Linked DNA regions of Candidatus Ruthia magnifica str. Cm (Calyptogena magnifica). The main gene of each other region encodes a partner of the protein of the gene in region 2 in a complex. Links are inferred from orthologs where the notes say so. Each region holds a gene or a part of one and is shown on either strand. Other genes may lie near its edges.

Evidence for each region.
Region 1: the proteins of hisH (region 2) and hisF are in contact, whole or in part, in a crystal structure (PDB 6RU0), measured with the Thermotoga maritima proteins. The link is inferred for Candidatus Ruthia magnifica str. Cm (Calyptogena magnifica) from one-to-one orthologs. Residues at the interface, in WP_004080484.1 of Thermotoga maritima: Asn15, Arg18, Arg22, Arg117, Leu118, Pro119, His120, Met121, Gly122, Trp123, Asn124, Asn134, Gly135, Tyr136, Tyr138, Val140, Tyr158, Glu180, Lys181, Ser182, Ser183, Lys184, Ile185; in WP_004080486.1 of Thermotoga maritima: Met1, Leu2, Ala3, Arg5, Ser40, Glu41, Asp45, Glu46, Ala70, Glu71, Ile73, Asp74, Ile75, Pro76, Phe77, Asp98, Lys99, Ser122, Gln123, Glu161, Thr195, Leu196, Asn247, Arg249, Glu251.

What each region holds. Positions count from the first base shown.
Region 1 is NC_008610.1:31,809-36,197, forward strand. The notes cover bases 1,637-4,389. They hold hisF (imidazole glycerol phosphate synthase subunit HisF), read left to right. Parts: upstream 1,637-2,505; coding sequence 2,506-3,273; downstream 3,274-4,389. Other genes in these bases: RMAG_RS00160 (hypothetical protein), read left to right, coding at 3,342-3,872; cyoE (heme o synthase), read left to right, coding at 3,879-4,389. Outside these bases: RMAG_RS00150 (hypothetical protein), read left to right, coding at 1,178-1,429.
Region 2 is NC_008610.1:1,007,386-1,013,485, reverse strand. The notes cover bases 1-2,826. They hold hisH (imidazole glycerol phosphate synthase subunit HisH), read left to right. Parts: upstream 1-1,016; coding sequence 1,017-1,637; downstream 1,638-2,826. Other genes in these bases: RMAG_RS06295 (DUF1841 family protein), read right to left, coding at 2,698-2,820; RMAG_RS04710 (fructosamine kinase family protein), read right to left, coding at 1,854-2,708; hisB (imidazoleglycerol-phosphate dehydratase HisB), read left to right, coding at 432-1,010; RMAG_RS04725 (aspartate-semialdehyde dehydrogenase), read left to right, coding at 1-193. In the rest of the region: nth (endonuclease III), read right to left, coding at 3,075-3,707; sbcB (exodeoxyribonuclease I), read right to left, coding at 3,775-5,190; RMAG_RS05905 (hypothetical protein), read right to left, coding at 6,016-6,100. UniProt on the Escherichia coli protein: IGPS catalyzes the conversion of PRFAR and glutamine to IGP, AICAR and glutamate. The HisH subunit catalyzes the hydrolysis of glutamine to glutamate and ammonia as part of the synthesis of IGP and AICAR.

The DNA.
Region 1 (4,389 bases), 980 kb from region 2 along the record:
AATTTAGTTCCATAATCTTCAGTGTTTTTACTTACTATTGAAACACAATCCCTTGATAAATTTACCTACTTAGACTTAAATACACAATATACTTATAACCTCAACAGTACAGTCATTGTTTAAAAAAAGACAACAAAACAATAGTACCATAATGTGTAGTGCTCTAGATTCTACAGACTCAGATAATGTCAATCTAAAAAATAAAGCCGAAAGTTTAATTAACGATAAAGCTAATAAATTTTTCAATTAGTCTAGTTCTGGTAGCATGTAAATCAGCATTTAAGAACTTAATTCAAAAGAGATAGATTATCATATTAAAATCCATTAATTTAAGTATTGGTAAGCGTTACATAGTCCAAGGCTATGATATGTTTATCGATTTTGAAATCAAATCTGTACATATGTTTAAGCATCGGCTTAGAGTATCAATGTACCAATTTTAGTAGCGATATTAATATTTATGATCCGTTTTCAGATAAAAATTCATTGGCGATTGCTTTGAGTAAACCTTGACAGGTTATGATATTCAGCTCACTGTACAAACCCATTGCTCTCCTTAGGAAAAAATCAAAGGCACGTATTACTTTTGGATGTTAAAGCTGGAGACAACATCCAATGTATGGAGATTGAGCTTACCCTTTCAATTAGTTTTTAATTTTGGCAAGAAGATTCTAATACTACCCGGAGTGTAAACTATGACAAGTTAAATTTTAAATTGTCCTTTAATGACAACGAGTAGTTCATCAATTTTGCGATTACTGATAAGCCCTTGAAAACCAGTAGTAAGATGAATTTTCTTAGATTGAGTCCTAACAAAATTCATATTTATAAATACTAGTACTACTGATAGTGATGACAATGTTTGCTGTATATTACTGGATTGATTATTATAACTTGTACAGGCGGATATTTATATAGATGAAGCAACAGAGGTTACAATGAATGTTTCTGTGCTATGTGTTGCAGTTGATTATTAAGGTTCAGGAGAACTTAAGATAAGTGCCATATCTTTTATCAGGTGTTGCTTATCGATTAGCAAGTGGCGCTTAAGGCAGAAAATAGCAAACCTATTGTAAACATTGTCAAGTACGTCTGTCATGACGACTAAGAACACACGAGTGATTAAGTGGTGTTGAATTTAGCAGTATCATTCCAATTGATTTGAACACTCAGAAGTATGTCAATACCCCAAGATAATATTGGTTTGATGTTGATAATAAGTTCACTTTTTGAAAAAAATTCAGGCGATGTCACATTGTACACCATTAATATTTTAGTGGTTGATATGACTGATATTGATGGACGTGGTAATATCAGCATTCAAAATACTATTGAGGTATTTCAAGTAGGCATAATAGTAGCTACTATTCATACGACTAAAAGACTTTGGAAGACGTACTGGGTGAGTACAGCAGGGCAAAACAATTGAGGACTAGGTACACACAAGCCAAAGTACGCAATTTAAGGTAGAAGAGGAAGTAGTGGTTGAGACGTGTTTAGTGGGCAGCATGGTACACCTTTTCCGGTCAAGATATGCGTGTTTTTGTGGAATTCTGCTGAGAATGGGGCACCATAATCTGTCTACGGTTATACTCAAATGCGGAGCTACTCATTAAGAATTACGGCTTTAATGTTAGGCTTCTAAAAGACTAGGCGTCTCTTGAAGGTGTTAATTTGATTATTTTTTACTTAAACGAATTTTAAAGGTGTTTGTTTACTTTGTTTTTGGGTAATGCCTAGTTATTGATGATTCAGAGAAATTGTAAATAAGGTCAGAGTGTAATTTATTCAATATTTTTCTTTGGTTTTCTTAAAAAATACAGGAATAAGCTAAATTAAATGCAGAAATCTGTATAAGTTCAGAAGTTATTACCTTTTCTTCATTTTTGATAAAAGTAAAATGAACGGGGACAAATTATAGGTAAAAGTGCAATCATTATAGACGGATACAATGGAGAGTCTTTGGTTTTAGAATCAGTTATAATTTAAGATATTTTTACAATGGATAAGAAAAATGAATAACAATGAGATTTTAAACAAGGCGTTGCATTTAAGTGTAATTGATAAGTTTGTGTGGTTAATGTATTATTAAAAGCTTAAATTCGTATTGCTCATATAAGCGCTTAAATTCTTCTTGGTTGGCAAAAAAGCATCGTATAAAGCAGGACGTAGCAGTTAGAGATGCTTGTAAAAAAGTTAATACAAGGTTGGAATCTTGTAAGGTAGATCAGATGGAAGTTGCGTTTGAAGAATTTTTTTACTGATGAGTATTAAATATTTGAAACAAGAAAAAATAAAATTAGATGGTTCAGTAAAGTATTATGAAGCGCAGCAAGCTAGATTAGTCCTGTCTGTTCTAGACAGGTATTGAAGTATATAATATAGTATTAATACCAATTTTTAACATAAAATTTTGCATATTATTTTAGAAAAAATAGATATATTAATTGTTGCTATTGGGTATCAACATAAAACACCTGATTTTTGGCAAAATAGAATTTAAAAATGCCTTTAGCAAAAAGAATTATCCCTTGTCTTGATGTGTGTAACGGTCGCGTGGTTAAAGGCACTAAGTTTGTTGATATTAAAGATGCAGGCGATCCAGTTGAGGTGGCTAAGCGTTATGACTTTGAGTGTGCTGATGAGATTACTTTTTTAGACATTACTGCATCAATTGAAGGTAGAGATACTATGATACATATGGTTGAGGCGATTGCTGAGCAAGTATTTATTCCACTGACTGTGGGTGGTGGCATTCGTAAGGCGGTGGATGTTCGTGCGATGTTAAATGCTGGAGCAGACAAAGTTGCCATTAATTCTGCTGCTATTTTTAATCCCAATCTAATCAATCAGTTGAGTGAAGAATTTGGCTCACAATGCATTGTGATTGCGATTGATGCAAAAAAAGTTTCTGACAATAAATGGGAAATATTTACTCATGGTGGACGAAAATCTACAGGTATTGATGCTATTGAGTGGGCGGTTAAAATGACGAAAGGTGACAATGGTGCTGGTGAGGTGCTGCTTACTTCAATGGATTGTGATGGCGTCAAGACAGGCTTTGATTTGTTACTCACTAAGGCAGCTTCTGATGCGGTGGATGTGCCTATTATTGCCTCTGGTGGTGTGGGTAATTTAGAACATTTGTCTGAGGGTGTGTTACAAGGTGGTGCTGATGCAGTGTTGGCAGCTAGTATTTTTCATTTTGGTGAGTATACGATACAACAAGCCAAACAAGCCATGCAAGAAAATGGTATAGAAGTCAGACTATAATACTTGGTTTTTTAGTTTCTCAGTATTTTTAAGTGTATTATTAAGCGTTTTATACGCATAAGATTTTTATGAACTCTAAGAAAGAATTGTGGATATTGTTGGCATCCTTTGTATTGCCAATTGCTTTTGGAACGGCTTTCTTTTACTTAAGTCCTACTTTTTTTACTCAACATACGGTTAATTATGGTGAGTTTGTTAATCCTATTATTACCACTACAAAACAAGATATTACTTTTATTGACACCCAAAGTGGCTTGCAAGGTTTATGGACATTGACCTACACAACTAAAAAATGTGACAATATTTGTATAAAAGTATTACAAGATATGAGGACTGTTCGTATTTTGATGAATGAAGACATGCGCCGTATTCAAAATTTGCTGTTAATAACAAACAAAGCCAAAACGCAACAAGTAGATATATTAGTTGGATATGCTAGTGAGGTGTTTAATCGACAACTGAATCAGTTTCCAGAAAATAGTTTATTTTTGATTGATCCACTTGGTAATATGATGCTGCGTTACAATTCTAAAAATTTAGATATTAAGCGTGTTATTAAAGATTTAAAACGCCTATTTAAGTATTCACGTATTGGCTAATAAGAGATGATAATACCTTTAATCAGTGACTTACTAGCTCTGTGTAAACTTAAAGTAGTGGCATTGATATTGTTGACGGCAGAGGTGGGTATGTTTTTAGCTGTACCTGCGCCGTATTTACCTAATGGATTGTTGGTGCTGAGTGCTTCAATTGGTATTAGTATGGCAGCTGCTTCAGCTGCAGTGTTTAATCATGTGGTTGATGAACAGATTGACGCTCAAATGTCTCGAACTAACAAACGTCCTTTGCCACAAGGAAAAGTAAGCAGAAACCAAGCATTAATGTGGGGCGTATTTTTGGGACTTGTTGGTCTTGGTATTTTACAATTGTTTGTTAATACTATTACCATGGTGCTTACATTCGTTTCATTGATTGGCTATGCTATTATTTATACCTTGTATCTTAAACGCGCAACACCGCAAAATATTGTTATCGGTGGTGCAGCAGGTGCAGCACCTCCGGTACTAGGTTGGACAGCGGTATCTGGCACCCAAGGTATTGAGTATGCTTGTTTGT
Region 2 (6,100 bases):
TCGTGAAGATGGGGGCTATGCTACGCCATTTGTGGAGGCAACTAACCATGATGATACGTTTGTGAGTCGCATCCGTGAGGATATTTCTTGTGAAAAAAGTTTAAACTTATGGGTAGTTTCTGATAATATTCGCAAAGGTGCAGCGCTTAATACGGTACAAATTGCTGAAATTTTAATTGAAGAGTATTTATAATTGTATCATCACAAAAATTACCCACTAAAAGTCTTGTTGTTGCTGTTCTTTTAGCCATATTTTTAGAATCAATTGGACTATTTTATGCGAGGATTATTAGTGTTTTGATTATGCTGGTTATTATTACAATTGTTGGTTTTTATTATTTCTATATTTAAATTATTTATCTTTGTATTATATGGGCGATTATTGCTGTCAATAGTTATAATAAAAAGATAATTGAACTTGTGGAATAAATATGATTAAAGTTTCTAGAAAAACCAATGAAACTGACATTAGTGTTAAACTCAATTTATATGGTACTGGTCAAGCAAATATAGATACTGGCGTGCCATTTTTAGATCATATGTTAGATCAGGTTGCACGGCATGGATTAATGGATCTAACCATTAAATGTGATGGCGATACACAGATTGATGATCATCACAGTGTTGAAGATATTGGCATTACATTGGGTCAAGCCTTTGTTCAAGCAGTCGGCGATAAAAAAGGCTTTACCCGTTATGGCTATTCTTATGTGCCACTAGATGAAGCGTTATCACGCGTTGTGTTGGATCTTTCTGGTCGCGCTAATTTGGATTTAAATGTGAGTTTTACGCGTGCTATGATTGGTACTTTTGATGTTGATTTGATTTCAGAATTTTTCCAAGGATTTGTTAATCATGCTCTAATTACATTGCATATTGATAATTTTAAAGGAGTTAATTCTCATCATCAGGCTGAAACCATTTTTAAAGCATTCGGTAGAGCGTTACGTATGGCAATAACAAAAGATGAACGTCAAGAAAGTGTACCTTCAACTAAAGGTTCGCTTTAAACATTCGTGCAAAGTATTGCAATTATTGATTATGGTATGGGTAATGTGCGTAGTGTGCAAAAAGCACTTGCATATGTTGCTCCGAACGACGAAGTATTTTTAACTGATGATGCTGATTTAATCATGAATTCTGATTGCATTGTTTTTCCAGGACAAGGTGCAATAGGCGCTTGTATGAAGGCTTTAGTAGAGCATGAATTAATTGATGTAATTAAGCGTTGTATTAATGAGAAACCATTTTTAGGTATTTGCTTAGGTTTGCAACTTTTGTTTGATTTTAGTGCAGAAAATGGCGGTACTGATGGCTTGTCTATTGTGCCAGGTAGTATTGTTAAATTTTCTAAGAATAATCTTAAAGTGCCACACATGGGCTGGAATACAGTCAAACAGTCAATAGAGCATCCGCTTTGGCATAATATTGATGATAATACACGTTTTTTTAGTGTGCATAGTTACTATGTAGAAACAAGCCAAGCAAATATGGTTGCCGGGGTGACTAATTATGGGGTTGATTTTACTTGTGCCATTGCTAAAGATAAATTATTTGCAGTGCAATTCCATCCTGAGAAGTCACAACATGATGGTTTGCAATTACTGAGTAATTTTGTTAATTGGCGACAGGGTTAATCATTTTTTGTTTTTGAGTTTGCTTTACTCAATCTTATAATTATCCAACTCAGTAATAAGCCAAAGTTTTTTATTATGAACAATATCAAGCTAATTTCTATTCTCAAAGTGTGTTAGTTAGTGTATACAAAAAACATAAATACGGCCCACCTAACTTGCTGTAGGTAGAAATTGTACTTATTTCTTGTAAATCTTTGTTTAATTGCTATTCAGTTTTTACCCAAACCGTGTAACTTCAGCAATTCTCCCATAACAATCCATCACATTTGTGTGGTAACTATAACCAAAAATATTAAGATGATTGAGGTAATGATATAACATATACAAAGGTTTACGTTTATCAAACCCTTTTTTGAGCGGGAAGATGGTTGTATAACTGTTATAAAAATCATTTGAAAATCCACCAAACATAAAAGTTAAGGCAAAATCAGCCTCGTAGTGACCATAATAACTAGCAGGGTCAATAAAATAAGGATTGTTTTTTTCACTCAAAACATTACCAGACCACAAATCTCCATGTAGTAAGATTGGAGTGATATTGATATCTAATAAATTAGGTAATATTTTTTCTACGCTTAGTAGTTGCTTGTAGTTTTGTGCATTTAAATAATTATTTTGCTTGGCAAGTTCAATTTGAAATAATAAACGAAATTCCCAAAAGAACATCGACCAATCACTGATGTATTTACCAACCCCATTATATTGTGGTGTTTGCCCAATATAATTATCAAATTCAAAGCCAAAATAGTTATGGGTATTTTGATGAAGTTTGGCCAATTCAACGCCAATTTGTGACTGTATATTTATATTGTGCTCGGTTTCAATCCATTCTAAAATTAAGCAATGTTCACAATTACCTAATACTTTTGGTGTGTGGATTATTTTATTCAATATTGAAAGAGCACTATTTTCTGATAGTAATTGTTGATTGGCACTAGATTGATATTTAATAAAAACGTGATTACCATCATCTAGTGTCACTTTATAGGCATCAAATAACCCTGTACCAATGAATTGTTTGTTGATGAGTGTTTGACCTAGATGTTTTTCAATGTGTAACTCAACAGACATAAGACTGATAATCCATCGGCGTGTTGTTTTTCTGTTCGGAAAAAAATATCTGTACAATACAATTTATCATTTTGTGCTTTGTTTCATGTGGGTCTTTAGTTTTGGTTAATATTTTTTGATAAATCTTTTTAATGCCCAGTGTCTGGTTAATTGAAAATTGTTTTCTTTAAGATAGACGTAGATTAATCAGATAAGGATTAATCCTTGCCTTTTTCTGTAAAATAATCAGTTTGATACTCAGGGTGTATTTCAATTGCCTAGGTTAGTTGAGTTTTCAATAGGTCAAGAACACTCGTTTATTTAAAAACTTTTCCAAATATTGGAAAGGAATTGTCGCTGTTGCGTTCTATCTTGAGTGTAAAATATTTATAGATTTTTCTCTTCATATTCGCAAAGATCAAGCAAAATACATTCTGTGCATAATGGAGAACGAGCTTTACAAGTATAACGACCATGTAGAATCATTAAGTGGTGCGCAGGCACTCGGTATTCATCAGGGATGAATTTAACCAATTTTTTCTCTACCTCCAATACGGTTTTACCACTGGCAATAGCAGTGCGGTTTGCTACACGATAAATATGCGTATCCACTGCAATGGTTGGATGGCCAAAGGCAGTATTAAGCACAACATTGGCAGTTTTACGACCAACACCAGGCAGTGCTTCTAATTCTTTACGAGTTTCTGGTACGCTTGAGCTGTATTTTTCAATCAGAATTTTGCAAGCTTGAATAATATGTTTAGCTTTTGAGTTAAACAAGCCAATGGCTCTTATTGTATCTCTAAGTGTGTCTTCACCTAATTCAAAAATAGTTTCAGGTGTATTGGCAATTGGAAACAATTTATCAGTGACCTTATTAACGCTTTTATCCGTTGCTTGTGCGGATAATGTAACAGCTACTAGCAATTCAAATGGTGTTGAATAATTTAATTCTGTGGTTGGATTAGGTATCTTTTTAAGCAACCTTCCAAACATTTTTGTACGTGTTTCAGAGTTCATTTTTTCTTTGCTTGTTTTTCTCAATGACAAACATTATACTCTAGATTTAAAAATAAGGCAAAATAGCCTAAAAGAACAATTTACTATAAGCCTCAAGCTGCTGCCATAGTTTTTCTTGATGTGGATGTTGCGTTCTCATTGTGTTGATTTTTTGAAGGTAATCATCAATAGTTATGTAACCATTTTGATTCGTTTGAATCCGCCCTTGAACGATTTCAAACCAATCTTCTTTTTCGTTTTCAGTTAAAGTATTGGGGTAATTTCTAGCTTTAAAATGCATGAATAATCTTGAGAGCTTCTCATCTTTAAATTTTGGATGAAATTCTTTTAATTTATGAACGGATAAGGCTTGAATTTGATTACAAATACGCTTATCAGTATTATCAATAAAACCATCATAAAGTGATTGGTCTACTTCTTTTAGCGCAATATGTTTTTGATCGTTTTTGTATAAATCTTGCACGATTTTACCAATTTTAAGTTGGTTGTCTTTGATAAAAGAAAGATGCTGCATGCATTGATTCATGTCAATATTTAACTGCTTAATAATTTTTGGTTCAAGTTTATAAATATTGGGAACGAACATTGGACTTTTATTAAAAATAAGTTCTTTGATTTGTAGTCTTTCCACTTCTTTTGATAATTCAGATTGTTTGGTAAACGTTAAAGTTTTAAGCGCTTCAATGTCGAGCTCTAACAAAACACAAGGATCTTGATCAAGGTTAAACATAAGAACTCGATCGTTATACTCAGGATGATAAGCCAGCGCAACAGACAATCGAGTACAAGACAATTGTGCTGGATGCATATCAGTTGTATGTAACATTGGCTCAAATAGACTAATTTTAGAGGCGACTGTTTTCTTTTCTCTTAAACTAAAACTGTAGTTAAATAACTGAGGTTGTGTTTGTTTGATAATTTTAGCAATAGCAATAGTGGCATGAACATCAGCTAGGGCATCATGTGCATTTGCATGTTCAATGTCATTAGCAAGTGATAATTGATCAAGTTTAAATACTGGATTGCCTTGTTTATCATACACCCATTTAAGGCTTGTGTCTTTTTTTAGCGCATAACATAGTCGCACAACATTTAATATATCCCAACGAGTATTACCATTTTGCCAATGCCAAGTATAAGGGTCTATAAAATTACGATACAGTGTATGACGAGTAAACTCATCATCAAAACGAATTGAATTGTAACCCACAATGCATGTATTTGATGTTGAAAATTGAGCATGAATTTTTTTAATAAATTCATGCTCAATCATGCCTTTTTGTTCACATAATTGTGGGCTAATACCAGTTATAAAACAAGCCTCAGGAGATGGCAAACAATCATTAGTTGGTTTGCAGTAAAACATTTGCTCATCTATAATATTAAAATTTTCATCAGTCCTGATGCCAGCAAATTGAGAGATTCTGTCTATTTTTGGCGAAATACCAAAAGTTTCATAGTCGTACCAATAAAATGTTTTCATATTTTTTTATCAATTTTTACCCGAAGAATAAAGTATATTTCTATTTTACATTGCGTAGTCTACGAAAGGATTTTGGTTTCAAGATGGATTTTATATAAATTTTGTAGTTCAAAACAAATAATCAACTCCCTTGTTTTATTGTTGTGTGTTTTAAAATGACAAGACTTAATGTATTAAGTGTTGTTTTGTATATTTTTCTTGCTAGTCTTTTGGGTGTCGTGTATTACAAATGTAGTAATTTTTTTGCTCCTCCGTGAGTAGCATGTCCTATTTTTTAGATATCGGTAACATCAATTAAGTAATTCTCTATGTTCTACAAACTCTTTTCTGTTGCTATTTATTCGAATGAGATGTCAAATTCTTGTGCTATTTTTCTAATTTTTTTTAGACTGGATTTGACATTAAATGATGATGTGGATTCATACTGAGAAATTGTTGAACTGGTTATACCAATTTTTCCAGTCAATTTTTTTTAGAAAACCTTTTTAATTGATGAAATTTCTTTATTTGTATTGCTAGTAATTTCATATGTAAATTATATCAATACTTTTAAAAAAGAGAAGCGAAAAAATATTAACAATAACAATGTTATTAACAGCCGGATGTAATATATTCAATATATTAAGTACAAATATAAAAAATAGGTAAGGCTGATAATACGATTATCGCTAAAACTAAAGAGTTAAAAAATATTCTAGATCGCTAGAAATTGGCAGTATTGGTTGAGCCAGAATTTTCTAAGAATTTTTGTGCTGTTTTAACATAATATAATTTACCTAGTCCTATTCCAATAATAAAATTAATGGTAGCAAAAAGTAATTGTTTTTAAGTAATAGATAAAGGAGCAGTATTCAAAGTATTAGAAAGAGAAAGGAAGCTTGCGTCTGTTGGAGAGTTAGCTAGTAACAAA